3 regions of the Desulfatiferula olefinivorans genome follow, and region 1 is predicted to be linked to each of the others. Evidence: predicted binding sites of a transcription regulator. Region 1 holds the regulator's gene; each other region holds the start of a gene.
The links. The regulator sigma-54, encoded in region 1, starts transcription at its own class of promoters, with help from an activator protein. The targets are predictions, from matches to a motif close to TNTGGCACANTTTCTGCTNT.
Positions count from the first base shown of each region.

Region 2: the regulator sigma-54 is predicted to act here: its motif matches at 3,700-3,719, upstream of ACYQ11_RS08655 (acetyl-CoA hydrolase/transferase family protein).
Region 3: the regulator sigma-54 is predicted to act here: its motif matches at 1,603-1,622, upstream of ACYQ11_RS11410 (ammonium transporter).

Region 1 covers NZ_BAAHXV010000028.1:12,633-17,402, forward strand. Annotated here, with positions in the region: gene ACYQ11_RS16655 (KdsC family phosphatase) at 1-47, shown strand, start outside; gene lptC (LPS export ABC transporter periplasmic protein LptC) at 49-612, shown strand; gene ACYQ11_RS16665 (LptA/OstA family protein) at 599-1,228, shown strand; gene lptB (LPS export ABC transporter ATP-binding protein) at 1,444-2,166, shown strand; gene rpoN (RNA polymerase factor sigma-54) at 2,173-3,621, shown strand; gene hpf (ribosome hibernation-promoting factor, HPF/YfiA family) at 3,634-4,050, shown strand; gene ACYQ11_RS16685 (PTS sugar transporter subunit IIA) at 4,296-4,754, shown strand.
Region 2 covers NZ_BAAHXV010000009.1:65,064-69,833, reverse strand. Annotated here, with positions in the region: gene ACYQ11_RS08665 (hypothetical protein) at 1-620, shown strand, start outside; gene ACYQ11_RS08660 (DUF362 domain-containing protein) at 845-2,032, opposite strand; gene ACYQ11_RS08655 (acetyl-CoA hydrolase/transferase family protein) at 2,293-3,648, opposite strand; gene ACYQ11_RS08650 (acyl-CoA thioesterase) at 3,919-4,353, shown strand; gene ACYQ11_RS08645 (CHASE2 domain-containing serine/threonine-protein kinase) at 4,540-4,770, shown strand, end outside.
Region 3 covers NZ_BAAHXV010000013.1:107,612-112,381, reverse strand. Annotated here, with positions in the region: gene glnD ([protein-PII] uridylyltransferase) at 1-762, shown strand, start outside; gene ACYQ11_RS11415 (P-II family nitrogen regulator) at 966-1,304, shown strand; gene ACYQ11_RS11410 (ammonium transporter) at 1,676-2,992, shown strand; gene ACYQ11_RS11405 (hypothetical protein) at 2,962-4,086, opposite strand; gene ACYQ11_RS11400 (hypothetical protein) at 4,207-4,599, opposite strand.

The sequences.
Region 1 (4,770 bases):
TCAAAGCCCAGGGTCTCTGGGACTCTGTGATCGAACGGTTCCTGTGACATGCCGACCCATCCGGAAAAAATAAAATTCGCCTTCTACGTCCTGATCGTCCTGATCCTTCTTGTCGTGGTGATCATCTTTGTCAATTACCGCCTTCAGACCGGCCGGTTCGCCCTGTTTTCCCCGTCGGACCCCGGCGCCACCCTGACTCTCGACCGGGTGGACCACACGGCCTCCAAGGCCGGAGTCCGCCAGTGGAGCCTCAAGGCCGAAACCGTCAACTACTACCAGGACCGGAACGAAGCCCTGTTTCACGCCCTGACCCTGGTGTTCTTCGCCGAAGACGGAACCGTCACCACCCTCACCTCCGATCAGGGAATCATGGAGACGACCACCCGGGATATCACGGCCACGGGTCACGTGGTGATCGTCAACGGGCCGTATACCCTGAAAACGGAAACCCTGCATTACGCCGAAAAAAAACGTCTGATCACCACCCCGGTTCCGGCAACCGTCACCAAAGACCGGTCCCGGATCACGGGTGACCGGCTGATCCTCGACATGAACACCGGCATCACCCGGCTGGAAGGAAACGTGAAAGGAGTTTTCATTGAAACGGACTGACCATCGATCCCGCGTCCGGATCGCCCCCCTTGCCTTTTTCATGCTGCTGACGCTTGCAGCCCTCTGTCCTTGGGCCGGCGAGGCCCTGGCCGACACGGCAAAAAAAAGCACCGAAATCCATATCACCGCCGATACCCTGGTCTCGGACCGGGACGCCCGCTACGCCGAATTCCAGGGTAACGTGACGGCGATTCAGGACGGTTCGACCCTGACCAGCGATCGCCTGAAAATCACCTACACCGACCGGAACGACGCGTCCGCAAACGAAAGGTCTGCGGACGACGGCAAGGGCAGTGACCCGGCCCGGGGCATCGAGACCATCGTGGCCGCAGGTGCGGTGAAGATGGTCATGGAGGACAAGACCGCCTGGGCGGAAACGGCCGTTTTCAACCGCAAGGACGATACCGTCACGCTGTCCGGGGGCAGCCCCAAGGTGGTCAGCGGAAAAAGCACGATTACCGGCGAAACAATCATCATGAACCGCACCACGGGAAAGGTGACCGTCCATGGCGGCACCAACCAGAGGGTCGAGGCGTTTTTCTACGAGGAGGACGCGGAAAAAGCCGGTGACGCCCGGCGGCGGCCGTCGGATTCCGGGCAGAGTGATGCAAAATAAGTGCCTAAATTGTCATCCATTTATTGATTTTCGAACCATCAAAAAATTTTTGGCATATTTTTCAAACGTCTTATGTTATACTTGACCTGTATTTCAGATGGGAAAGCCCCCCGGGACGCGACGCATCCCCGGTCCGGGCCGAAACCCGGCGCCGTGACGCACACGGCGGGGGGTTCCGTCGCGACAACCAACAACGTGATACCCGATAGTCGGCCATGGCTGTTCTGACACTGGAAAATCTGGAAAAAACCTATGGCGGCCGGACCGTGGTCAATCACGTGAGTCTCCAGGTGGAAAGCGGCCGGGTAACCGGCCTCCTCGGCCCCAACGGCGCAGGGAAAACCACCACCTTCTACATGGCGGTGGGAATCATCCGGCCGGATTCGGGCCGCGTTCTCGTGAACGGCATCGATATCACCCGGGAACCCATGTACATAAGGGCCCGGAAAGGAATCGGCTATCTGCCCCAGGAATCGTCGGTGTTCAAATCCCTCACGGTCAAGGAAAACGTGATGGTGATTCTTGAGCTGCTCCCCCTGACCCGGGCCGAGCAGCTCCGCAAGGCCGAGACCCTTCTGGATGAACTGAGAATCCGTCACCTTTCCGACCAGAAGGCGGCGGTCCTGTCCGGAGGAGAGCGGCGCCGGCTTGAGATCACGCGGGTTTTGGCCACCGATCCCGCGTTCATCCTGCTCGATGAACCGTTTGCCGGGGTGGATCCCATTGCCGTGATCGACATTCAGAAAATCATCGGGCTCCTGACCGAGAGAAACATCGGCGTGCTGATTTCCGATCACAATGTCCGAGAAACGTTAGGGGTCTGCGACGAGGCGTTTATCATGAACAACGGCGCGGTCATCGAAACCGGCGCCCCGGAAAAGATCGCCGCCAGCGAAATTGCCCGGAAAATTTACCTTGGCGAGGAATTCAGATTATAAAGCACTATGGCACTTGAACTCAGGCAGCAACTCAAACTTTCCCAGCAACTGGTGATGACGCCCCAGCTCCAGCAGGCCATCAAGCTTCTGCAGCTTTCCAGACTTGAACTCGTGGATGCCATCAACCAGGAAATTGAAGAAAATCCAGCCCTGGAAGAGCTGTCTGAACACACCCCCAAGGAGTTGTCCGATGAATCGCCGGACGCGGAGGAACCCCGTTCCGCCGAGGCCGCCGCCGAAAGTGAAGTCAAGATCGAGGAAAAACTCGATACCGACATCGACTGGGACAATTACATCGAGGAATACAACTCCACCGGCAAAACCCACTACGAGGCCGAGCACCGTGAAAGCACGAGCTTCGAAGCCTTCGTGTCGGAAAAAAAATCCTTAAACGACCATCTGCTCTGGCAGCTCCTGATGTTTCTTCCCTCGGAATTCGAAAAAGAAATCGGCTGCCTGATCATCGGCAATCTGGACCAGGACGGGTACCTGACCACCACGGTCGAGGAACTCTCCGCCGCGTCCAACTACCCGGCGGACATGGTCGAGGACGTTCTGGAAACCCTCCAGTCTTTCGATCCGCCCGGCGTCTGCGCCCGATCCCTGGGCGAATGCCTCCTGATCCAGGCCCGGCAGCTGAAAATTGATGACCCGGTGCTCACCCGGATCATCACCCACCATATCAAGGATCTGGAAAACAAGAATTACAAAGCCATCGCCCGGGCGCTGAAAATCCCCATCACCGGCGTACTCGCAGCCGTGACGGTCATCCAGGGCTTCGAATCCAAACCGGGACGGATTTTCAGCGATGAAGAACCCCACTACATCATTCCGGACATTTTCGTATACAAGGAGGAAGGAGAGTTTATCATCGTCCTCAACGACGACGGCATGCCCAAGCTGCGGGTCAACCCCTATTACCGCAAGGCCATCAGCCAGGGCAAGGACCTGACCGGCGAAACGCGGGAGTACCTCCAGGAAAAAATGCGTTCGGCGGCCTGGCTGATCAAAAGCATTCATCAGCGCCAGAAAACCATTTACAACGTCATGGAAAGCATTCTCAAGTTCCAGTCGGAATTTTTCGACAAGGGCATCGCCTATCTCAAACCCATGGTTTTACGGGACGTGGCCCAGGATATCGGCATGCACGAATCCACCATCAGCCGCGTCACCACCAACAAATACGCACTGACCCCCCAGGGCATCTTCGAGCTGAAATTCTTTTTCAACAGCTCGATCAACCGGGTGCACGGCGAGTCGGCCATCGCCTCGGTCAGTGTGCAGGACAAGATCAAACAGATCATCGACAAAGAAAACCCACAAAAACCCTACAGCGATGAAAAAATCGCCCAGATGCTAAAGGAGGACGCCAACATAGACATTGCTCGACGAACCGTAGCAAAATACAGGGAGGCCATGCGTATCCTGCCTTCCAGTAAACGCAAACAATTTTAGGGAGGTCATTCTATGCACGTATCTGTCACCTTTAAGAATCTTGATTCATCAGATGCCCTTCGATCATATGTTCAAAAGAAACTTGATCGATTTGACAAACTCCTTGACAACCCTGCCGAAGCCAACGTCGTTTTTTCCGTCGAAAAGATCCGCCACACGGCGGAGATCAACCTGGCCAGCGACAAACTGACCATCTATGCCAAAGAAGAAAGCGACAACATGTATTCGTCCATCGACATGGTGCTGGACAAACTCAAAACCCAGCTGACCAAGAGCCGGGACAAAATCAACAAGCGGGCCACCAACTCCAGAGACAGCATCAAGAATACCCACCTGGGCGCAGAAGGCGCCGAACAGGCGGACGACGACCTGAGCCTTTACGACGAAAACGCCCCCGCGGAAGCCTTTTCCGGAAACGCCGGGATCTGATGCCCCCGGTGCGCCAACGGGACCGGGCAGGGAGGTCCGGCCCTTGGCTCTGTGACATGTGACCGTTTTTAAAGACACTGATTTGAAAACAACAAGGGCGCTCCCCGGAGCGCCCTTTACTATTGGGCCGGATGTCTTTTGGCCTTGAAACTTGGGTGCCGGGCTGGTATGAATAGTGCTGTTTTAACATAACGCCCAGGGGGGAAAACTGACCATGCCTGATCGATCCGGCTTCCGGAGGAAACATGAAAATCCTTGATATTCTTCATCCAGACGCCATCCTTCCCGATCTGAAATCCCGGGACAAAAAAGGCGTACTCGAAGAGTTGGTCGCCCCGCTGACCCAAAGCACCGGCCTGACCGCAAAGGAGCTGTTCCGCATCCTGATCGAACGGGAGCAGCTGGGCAGTACCGGCATCGGCGACGGTGTGGGCATTCCCCATGGGAAAACCAAGGCCATCGACCGCATGGCCATCGGATTCGGCCTCAGCCGCCAGGGGGTCGATTTTGATTCCATCGACGGTAAGCCGACCCACATTTTCTTTACCCTGATCACCCCCGAAGAATCCACCGGGTTGCACCTCAAGCTCCTTGCGCGCATATCCAAACTTTTGAAAACGGACGGCTTCAAACAACAACTGATGGAAGCGGCCCGGGTCGACGACGTTCTTGCGGCCATCGGAAGCCGGGACGACGATTTTTAACCCCGCAGAGGACCGA
Region 2 (4,770 bases), on a different contig from region 1:
AATGCGCACGGCTTCATCAGGAGATCACCGGTATCTATAATGATTATGTGGCCGAGACCTCAACGATGAGCGAAAACCAGATGATGTCTGCCTGCGATGCGGCCCTTGAAACCTGTCCGGGTCTGTCCATCGCCTATGAACTCAAAGGGCTGGTCCATTGGGAGGCCGACCGTCTGAACGACGCCTGGACCCATTACCGAAAAGCCCTGGAACTTGCCCCGGCAAGCGAGGAAACTTTAGAAGACGCACAGCGGGTGGCATTCAGTGCGGCAGGCCTCCACATCGAGGTGGGGGAGGACGGGCGCGTTCAGACCCGGCCCTTCAAGGATATCACCCTTTCCGACTACGCCGGGTGTCCGGATTCGGTGCGGCGGCTCTGGTGTGAGCAGTGTGAACGCAGGCTTTCGAACCTTCCTGAAGCTCGAAGCGATACGGTTTTCGTCGATCAACGGGGGCAGGAAGTGGGCCGCATGGAGTTCGGCATGGTGTATGACGTGGCGGGCGCCGACGACATCGATCGGAAATTACTGCTCAGGTCGGACGCGAACCCCGACGAAGCCCTGCACCACGCCACCTTCGTGGTCACCGCCACCGGCGCAAGCTACCGGCGGATCGATTGAATACGGCTGAACTGAATGATGTCAGGGCCCCACACGGTGTTGCACCAAAAAAAACAGTTTTTACACGGGCGGGGTGGACAGGGTGGACGGAGTGGACAGGGTGGACAGGGTGGACATTGAAATATCTTAAAAAACCCGTTTGGCAACCTTTTCAAAAGGTTGGCCCCCGGCAGGGCCCCCGGCAGGGCCGCCGGAGGCCGATTTTTCTCTTTTCCCTTTTCCCCTCAGGCCGTATAAAACGCCGTCTCGTAGCCCTCTTTGCCGGTGTATTTTTCACTCTGCTGTTTCATGTAGCCGTAATAGGCCAGGATGTTGACGTCGAGGCCCACGCTTTTCAGGGCCGCGACCACGTCGTCTTCGGAGGGGGGGCAGCCTTTGACCGGAACGGCGCAGGCGATGGTGTCGCTGTCCTTGTTCGCCTTGATCATGCAGTTGCCCAGAAGCACGGTTTTTTCGTAGCCGGGGCGGGCCTGCATTTTTTTGCCGTTTAGGATTTCCACGCTGGGCAGGGGCCGGCCCTTGAAGGCCGACAGGACGAGGATATTGGTCATGTTGGCGATGGGGGAGCAGCCGGAGCAGAGGGTTTCGTCGTATTTGGGCAGGGCCGTGCCGGTGACGCCCATCTTGGCGAAGATGCCCGGCCCTGTGTTATCGGCTGTCCAGGTCCAGTCCCACTTGAGGGGGGTGATGTGGTCGTCTATGGGCTCGCCCGAGAGGGTGTAGTCGTCCAGAGACAGGGATCTTCCGTGGCGATGGGCATAGTGCCTGAAATGATCGATATCTTCACCGGCGTAACCGATGGTGCGGGCGGCCAGAAGGTCCGCCGCCAGAAGGTCCGTGGAGGCGATGATGACATTTTTCCGGTAGGCGTTGCCGAAGTGAAGGGCGCCTTTTTCCAGGGCGTAGATCCCGTCCACCAGGGTCAGCGCCGGTTTGACGAAATCCGCAATGTGGGAAAAGGCGAACTCCAGGTGGGAGTCGGGGTTGTGGCAGTGGCGTTTGGATTTCAGTTTCAGACAGCCCTTGAGGTTTTTCATGCCCAAAGAAACCTTGGTCTGGCCGTGGGTTTTCAGCACGGGAAAATTGATGAAGAAATCCTGCTCCACCGCGTCTTTGGCGATATGGAGTTCCATGCCGTCATGGTAGTTGAACACGGCGGCCTCGCTTTCGTTGAGATCCACCAGGGATACCCCGTATTTTTTAGCAAGGGCCGTGTAGCCCAGGCCCTCATAGGCGGCCCGGGTGTCGATCCCCTTCTTGATGACCACCGAGCCTTCGCCGATGGTGATGTTCGAGCAGCCGAAATCCTTCAGGCAGACAATCAGGTCTTCCACCAGGCGGGTGGTGGTGTACACGCCGAAGGGGGCAATGGGGAACTGGTCGTCAAAGGCCACCAGATTGGGTTTGATCATCACCCGGTCCGTGGGTTTGAGGCGGGCGAAGCCGTCACACCGGGTGATGGCGGTTTGCAGTGATTGCGCGTTCGGGGCGTATGACGTTAATGAAACGGTGGGCGACATCGTCTTTTCCTCCATGGGGTCATAAAATCATGATAGGGCCTCAGAAAAATAGTTTTCCCGCGACCCTTATGAATCCGTTTTCCATATCAGAAAAACCATGCCGGGGCCACCGTGTCGTTGACTGTCCCGATGATTTTTTTCGCGTTCCCCGGTTACTCTCCTTTGGAGCGAGAGGGTTTCCACAGCCCCATCCGCTCGGCCTCGGCGATCAGCTCATCCCGGAAGCCGGGATGGGCGATACCGATGAGGGCCTCGGCCCGCTGACGGGTGGATTTGCCTTTGAGTTGGGCGATACCGAATTCCGTGGCCACGTAATGCACCATGGATCGCGGCACGGTGACGATGGTGCCGGGGTCTAAGGTGGGCACGATCCGTGATTTTCGGTTGCCCGTTCGGTCCGTGTGGGTGGAGGACAGGGCGATGATCCCCTTGCCCCCATGGGAGTAGAAGGCACCCATGATGAAATCCAGCTGGCCGCCTGTCCCCGAGATATGGCGCGGGCCGACGGACTCCGAGGCCACCTGACTGAACAGATCCACCGCAAGGGCGTTGTTTATGGCCACCACCTTGGGGTTCAGGGCGATGATGCGGGGGTCGTTGATGTAGTTGACCGGATAGGAGGCGCAGACCGGATTGTCGTCAAGAAAGTCATAGAGCTTTCGGGTCCCCATGGCGAAGGTGTAGGCCATCTTGTACTTGTCCACCACCTTCCGGGCGCCGGTGATCCGGCCTTTTTCGTAGAGATCCACACAGGAATCCACCATCATCTCCGTGTGCAGGCCCAGATCTTTGAGATCGCTGTCTGCGATCATCTCGCCGATGACGTTGGGAAGACCGCCGATGCCCAGTTGCAGGCAGGAACCGTCCCCGATTTCCTTCATCAGATGCCGGGCAATCATGATGTCCGTGTCCGTGGGCCTGGCCGGAGGAACCTCAAGAAGCGGCGGGTTTTCGCCCTCGACCACATGGGTGACCCGGGAAATATGGATGGATTCCTGATTGCCCCCCAGGCATTTTGGAATGTTCCGGTTGACCTCCACGATGATGGTTTTGGCCTTGTCCAGCACGGCCGAACTCAAGGAGTTGCACAGGCCGAAATTGAAGTTGCCCCTGGGACCCATGGGGCAGACGGGCAGGAATACGGCGTCGTAGGTCTCATATTTCCGGATGATGCGAGGGCCGTGGTGGTAGGTAAGGGGTTTGTAGGCGCATTGGTCGTTGGCATACAGGTTTCGGGACACGGCCCCGAAGTGCCAGTCCCGGACGGACAGGGCCGGGGCCGTCTCATCGTGTTTCATCGCCTCGGGGACCCGGGTCAGGCAGACCGATTCGATGGTGATGTTTTCAAGATTCCCGTCCGCTGTTTTCCGGGCCAGGGCCCGGTCCAGGGCCTCCGGAAAAAGGACGAACTCGCCGTAGTAAATCCGGCTGCCGGATTGGATGTTTTGAACCGCCTCATCAGCGGTGACACGTTTTTCGAGGTAGAGTTTTCGGTTCGGGTGGGTCATGGTCATGGTCTCCTGTGCCTTTTTTGGTGAAACGCGATAGAAAGAACCCCTATCGCACAGGGCGTGCCGGAAATGACGGCCGTTTTTTGCCGTTTGATTTCAAATAAATAAGCGTTAATGCGAACGGACGGGCGTTTTTTCCCCCCGCCCGGGTGTCCATGGATTTGACGACCTGTAAACGATCATGGGCTTGACTCCACGTCAAAAGTCGCGCATTCTGCATAGGTTAGCGGTTTATGCCCCCAACCCCATCCCGGTCAAAGGAGAACCATGAGCGATTTATTGAAAGCCTGCCCCGTCATCATCCCGATCCCCGTAGCCTGGGGAGAGATGGATGCCTTTTCCCATGTCAACAACGTGATTTACTTCAAATACTTTGAAAGTGTCCGGATCGCCTATTTCGAAAAGCTCGACATGATGAATCTCATGGAGGAAACGGGCATCGGGCCCATCCTGGCGTCGACCCAGTGCCGTTACAAGGTGCCGCTCACCTATCCGGACACGGTGTCGGTGGGGACCCGGGTTTCGACGATCGGCGACGATCGTTTCACCATGGAGTACATCGTGGTCAGTCAAACGAGGAATCTGACGGCCGCGGAAGGCGAGGCGCTGATCGTGGCGTACGATTACCGAAAAAACGCCAAGGCACGCCTGCCGGAGGTGCTCACGGAGCGCATCCGTCTTCTTGAAAAAAAAAGTGATTAATTCGGGGTTTTCGTGTAAACTCCGAAAAGACATCCAAAGGGGTGATCCGATGCGGGTTTGGCGGGGGTTTTCGGAGGCAGCCGTCATTCTGTCCCGGAGAACGGCCCGGATCGCGCCGGGTTTCGCCGTTTGGGGTGTGCCTGTTCCGTCCTTGATCGATAACTCGCAGACATGGGATACCGCTTGATGGGATTCATCAAAAAACAGCCGGCCCTGGTTTCGGGCCTCAGTCTGACCTTTCTCTTTCTGGCGTTCTGGCTGACGGGCCTTGATTTTTTCGACGGCCTGGAACTGAAATACTACGATATCCGGATGAAGCTCCGGGGGGACGCTGCGGCGTCGAGCGAGATTGTCATCGTGGACATCGACGACGAATCCATCGAGAAGCTCGGCCGCTGGCCCTGGCCCCGCTCCCTG
Region 3 (4,770 bases), on a different contig from region 1:
CGTCTCGATCCGGGTGCCCTGGGCGATCTGATCGAAAGCATGCCGCCCCGCTATCTGCTCAGCACCCCTGAAAAACGGATCATCGAGCATATCGATCTTTACGAGTCGAGACAGGACGCGCCCTTCGCCCTCAAGGTGCGCAAACTGCCCCAGTCCAGCAACCGCTGCGCGGCCATCTGCGCCACGGACAAGCCGGGGTTTTTTTCCAAGGTGGCCGGGGTGTTCACCCTCAACGATTTCGATATTCTCGATGCCCAGATCTATTCCTGGGGCAAGCAGACGGCCCTTGATCTGTTCACCATCAAGCCGTTTTACGACCTGAGCCGGGAATCCGAACGATGGGACCGGGTGCGGGATGATTTGTCGCGGGTTCTGTCGGGTTCCCTGGACCTGGAAGAGGCCTTGAGAAACAAGACCGCGGGGCCCTTCCGGAAACACCCCGTGGTGATGTCCGGTCAGGCCAACCGGGTGGATATCGACAACAAGAGTTCGAGTTTTTCCACCATCATCGAGGTGTACAGCTACGATTTTCCCGGTCTGCTTTACGCGGTAACCAACGCCTTGTACCAGTGCAGCCTCGACATCGTCTATGCCAAGATCGCCACCCATGTGGAACAGGTGGTGGATATCTTCTACGTGCGGGATCTGCTCGGCGCCAAGGTCGATCAGCCCGACCGGATCCGTGAGATCCGGAAGGCCGTTTTGACGGCCATTGGCCAGAGCCGAAGGCCCGCGGCCTCGCCGACCGTGATCGAGTTCTGATCTTTCCCGGTTGAACGGAGCAGGGGCTTGTGTGACGGCGGGCTTTGGTGTATGCTGTGCAGGTTTTTGCCAGTGTGATCGGTTTTTATTTTCGATGAGGACGCCCCTTCGATTCAATGCCGCCGGCGGCGGCTGAGGCGGGGTGGGCCAACGATGACGTTTTGTGTTCAATGAACACATTGCCGGAGAAAAGGAGTTGAACCATGAAGAAACTCGACGTGATCATCAAGCCCTACAAGCTCGACGACGTGAAAGACGCCCTCAACGACATTGGTATCAAGGGCATGACCATTTCCGAGGTCAAGGGATACGGGCGACAGAAAGGCCACAAGGAAATTTATCGCGGTGCGGAATATGTGGTGGATTTTGTGCCGAAAATCAAGATCGAGGTGGTGGTGCCCGCCGAGCTTCTCGACCGCGCCGTCGACGTGATTCGAAAAGCCGCCAACACCGGAAAGATCGGGGATGGAAAAATTTTCGTGACCCCGGTGGAGAAAGCCATCCGCATCCGTACCGGCGAGCAGGGCGAAGACGCCCTCTGACCCCGGGTTCCGAGATCAGCGCCGGATCAGGTGCCTCACCTGATCCCGGACGCCCGGCCTTCCCCAGCCTCCTCATCCCCTCCTCTCTGTGATGCCGTTTCAATCATGACGGCATCGTAACACATCCGATTTCAAGCGCTGCGCGTCATCCCCCGTCAGGGCGACGGACCTTAGGTGCGCCGTATTCCCCGATTTTGCCGGCACAATCGAACAAAAATGTCATATCCATAAAACGTGTGACAACGAAAATCATAGCCGTTTTGTCTTTTGTTTCAAGCGGTTGTTTTGTGTTTCATGATCTGGCACAGAGGTTGCTCATCTGGCCGCGAAAAACTTTCTTATTCTGTTCATCCATCAAGGGAGGCAAAGGAATGAAGGCGTGCTGGAAACGTGTCGCAGGGAGTCTTGTCCTGATCGGAATGCCGCAGGTTCTGTGGGCGGGCCAGGGGCAGGTGGTCGATACCGGGAATACGTGCTGGATGTTGATTTCGACGGCGCTGGTTCTGCTGATGGTGCCGGGGCTCGCCATGTTTTACGGGGGGCTGGTCCGGTCAAAGAATGTGCTGGGCACCATGATGCACAGTTTTGTTTCCCTGGCGGTGATCGGCGTGCTCTGGGTGGTCTGCGGCTTTGCCCTGACCTTCGGCCGGGGCATCCTGGGCGGCGTGGTCGGATGGAATCCGGACTATTTCTTTCTCACGGGGATCGATGACATGATTACGGACGGCATCCCCGAGTATATCATTGCGATGTTTCAGGGGAAATTCGCCATCATCACCCCGGCTCTGATCAGCGGCGCTTTGGCCGAACGCGTGTATTTCAGGGGGTACATCCTGTTTATCGCACTCTGGTTCCTTCTGATTTACTGCCCCCTGTGCCATTGGATCTGGGCGCCGGACGGCTGGCTTTTCAACGCCGGGGCCCGGGGCGTCATCGATCTGGCCGGCGGGCTGGTCATCCATGTTTCCGCAGGGATCAGCGCCTTGGTGGCGGCATTGTACCTGGGCCCCCGAAACAGTTCCCCCAAGCTTGCGGTTCAACCGAACAACCTGGTGATGACCCTGATGGGCGCAGGCCTTTTGTGGGTGGGCTGGTTCGGTTTCAATGCCGGATCGACCCTGCAGAGCGGACTCGACACGGCCCGTGCCCTGACCATGACCCAGATTTCGGCGGCCGCCGGAGCCCTGACCTGGCTGGCCATCGAGGCGGCGGTCTTCCGCAAGGCAACGGCCCTGGGTTTCGCCTCGGGCATTCTGGCCGGTTTGGTGGCCATCACCCCGGCGGCGGGGGTAGTGCAGCCCCTGGGGGCCCTGCTTTTGGGTTCCCTGTCGTCGCTGGTCTGCTACTACGCCCTGAAGATCAAGCTGGTGTTCGGTTATGATGACGCCCTGGACTGTTTCGGGATTCACGGTGTGGGCAGCGGCATGGGGGTTCTGGTGCTGAGTTTCCTGATCCGGGACAGTTGGATGGCGGCGGCCTCCGAGGCGGCGGGCCGGACCTGGACGGTCTGGGATCAGCTGCTCGTTCAACTGACCGGGATGGGGACCACCCTGGTGTTTGCGGGGCTGGGGACGTTTCTGATCTGCGTTCTGGTCGAAAAGAGTCTGGGCTTCCGGATTGATGAGGAATCGGAGGCTCTGGGCCTCGACCAGGCCCTTCACGGTGAGCGGGGATACGATCTGGTCTGATCAAAGGCCTCGTCGGTCAAACGCCGGAGTTCATCCAGGCGGGACAGGGTGTTCTCGATGATTGGGCCGCCTTCGGCGCGAAAGGTGTTCAGGGCGTCGACCCAGGACGTGAGTCGGGCAAGATCCCGGCTGATGTGGGCCGGCGACAGGGGGGGCGCCGGGGCCCGTCCGTCCTCGGCCTCCGCACCGGACCGGGTCCACCCCGGGGGCAGGGTCACGATCCGTTTCCGGGTCAGTCGGAGGCAGAGGTCCGCGCACCGTTCGAAAACCCCGATCAGGGCCTCCCGGAGCCGGTGCAGGCCGTAAGCCAGTTCCCGGCTGTTCTGGATCAGAAGCTCAAGGGTGATCAGGTGTCTTCGGTTCAGATCCATCTGACGGGTAAGGGCCTGCAGCCGGTTGCGCAGACGGGTGAGCAGGACTCCGGAGATGAAGTGCTCCCGGGGATCATCCCGGGGGACTTCGTACACCAGGGCTTCGCAAAGGGTCTGGTCAATCAGTTGCCCCAGGCGGATGGCGCGGCCCAGGGTTTGGGACAGATGCTGCACGTGTTCCATGTGATCGACAATGAGGAGTGCGGCGGCTTGTTGTCGGGACAGAATCCGGTCGATGGTTTTAAGATGTTTTTCCGCCTCGGGGCGAAGGGCCTCGATCTCCTGAAAATAGCGTCTGAGGGGCGTCGTTCCGGCGGGCAGACGCTCGCGGAGCCGGGCCTGGATGCCGGTGGGCAGCGGGCGGTTTACGGGGGAAAGACGGACGGCAAGACGGGCCAGGTCAGACAGGAGACGGCGGAGATCATCCGGCCCGGAGTCGGAAAACAGCCCGGCCAGCACGGCGCTTTGGGTGTCGATCGCCTCATCCAGAGCCTTCAGGCCGTCCCTGGCCTTGGCGCCGATGGTCTCCGCGCAGGTCAGGTGCTTGTCCAGCCGATCGATCTGCTCGGTGGCGTCGGGATTGACGTCGAGCACCGATTCCACAAAATGTCCGGCCCGGCGGGACAGGGCTCCCCGGGTGGACTCCCGGGTCACATCACCGATGGTCTTGAAATCATTCCCGGATCCCTCCAGGCTTTGTTCGTCCGTGACCTTGAGAATCACAACACCCTCCCGCAGGCGAGCCCCATGGCCCCCTTCTTTTGATGTCTGATCTCTATAAAGCAAATTGCCGGGGTCTGCAATCCTAAAACGGCGGACGAGGTTCCCTGAAAGGGTGAGGCATCAGGTGTCGTGAAGCCGGTACTCCGTGATGGTGATTTTTTTGACCGGATGGGAAAGGACCTGACGGGAGATGGCGCGAAGCGCATTGGCCACATTGCGCCGGCCCCGCCCCTCGAGCATGTGGGAATCGTGGTCCCGGAAGGCCAGGGCCATGGCCAACCGGAGCTGACCTTCCTTGGCCCGAACCTCCTGGAGAGCGTCGGGGCTGTCCAGGAGGAAATCGGCGGTGATCAGAATGTATCGGTGATCCTTGAGTCGGATGTCGCCCCGGATCGGGTGATGAAGATCGGGAGCCGGACACCCGGCCAGGGCGCAGGCAACAAGAACGAGAAGAAGAACGAGAACGGGTCTGTGGCGCATGGGAATACCTTTTTGAAGCATTAAGAGAGTCATGCTCCATCATGACATACATCTTGCGTGCCAGAGCAGTGAAATTACTTAAACGCTATTGATATCAAAGTGTTGTCGAGATTTTTCCGGCAAACCGATGTGACGGGCCGGGGCGGCTGTCCGATATTCCGGACAGCCGCCCCGGCCTGAGTAGCCCGCCGCCGGGGGCTTTTA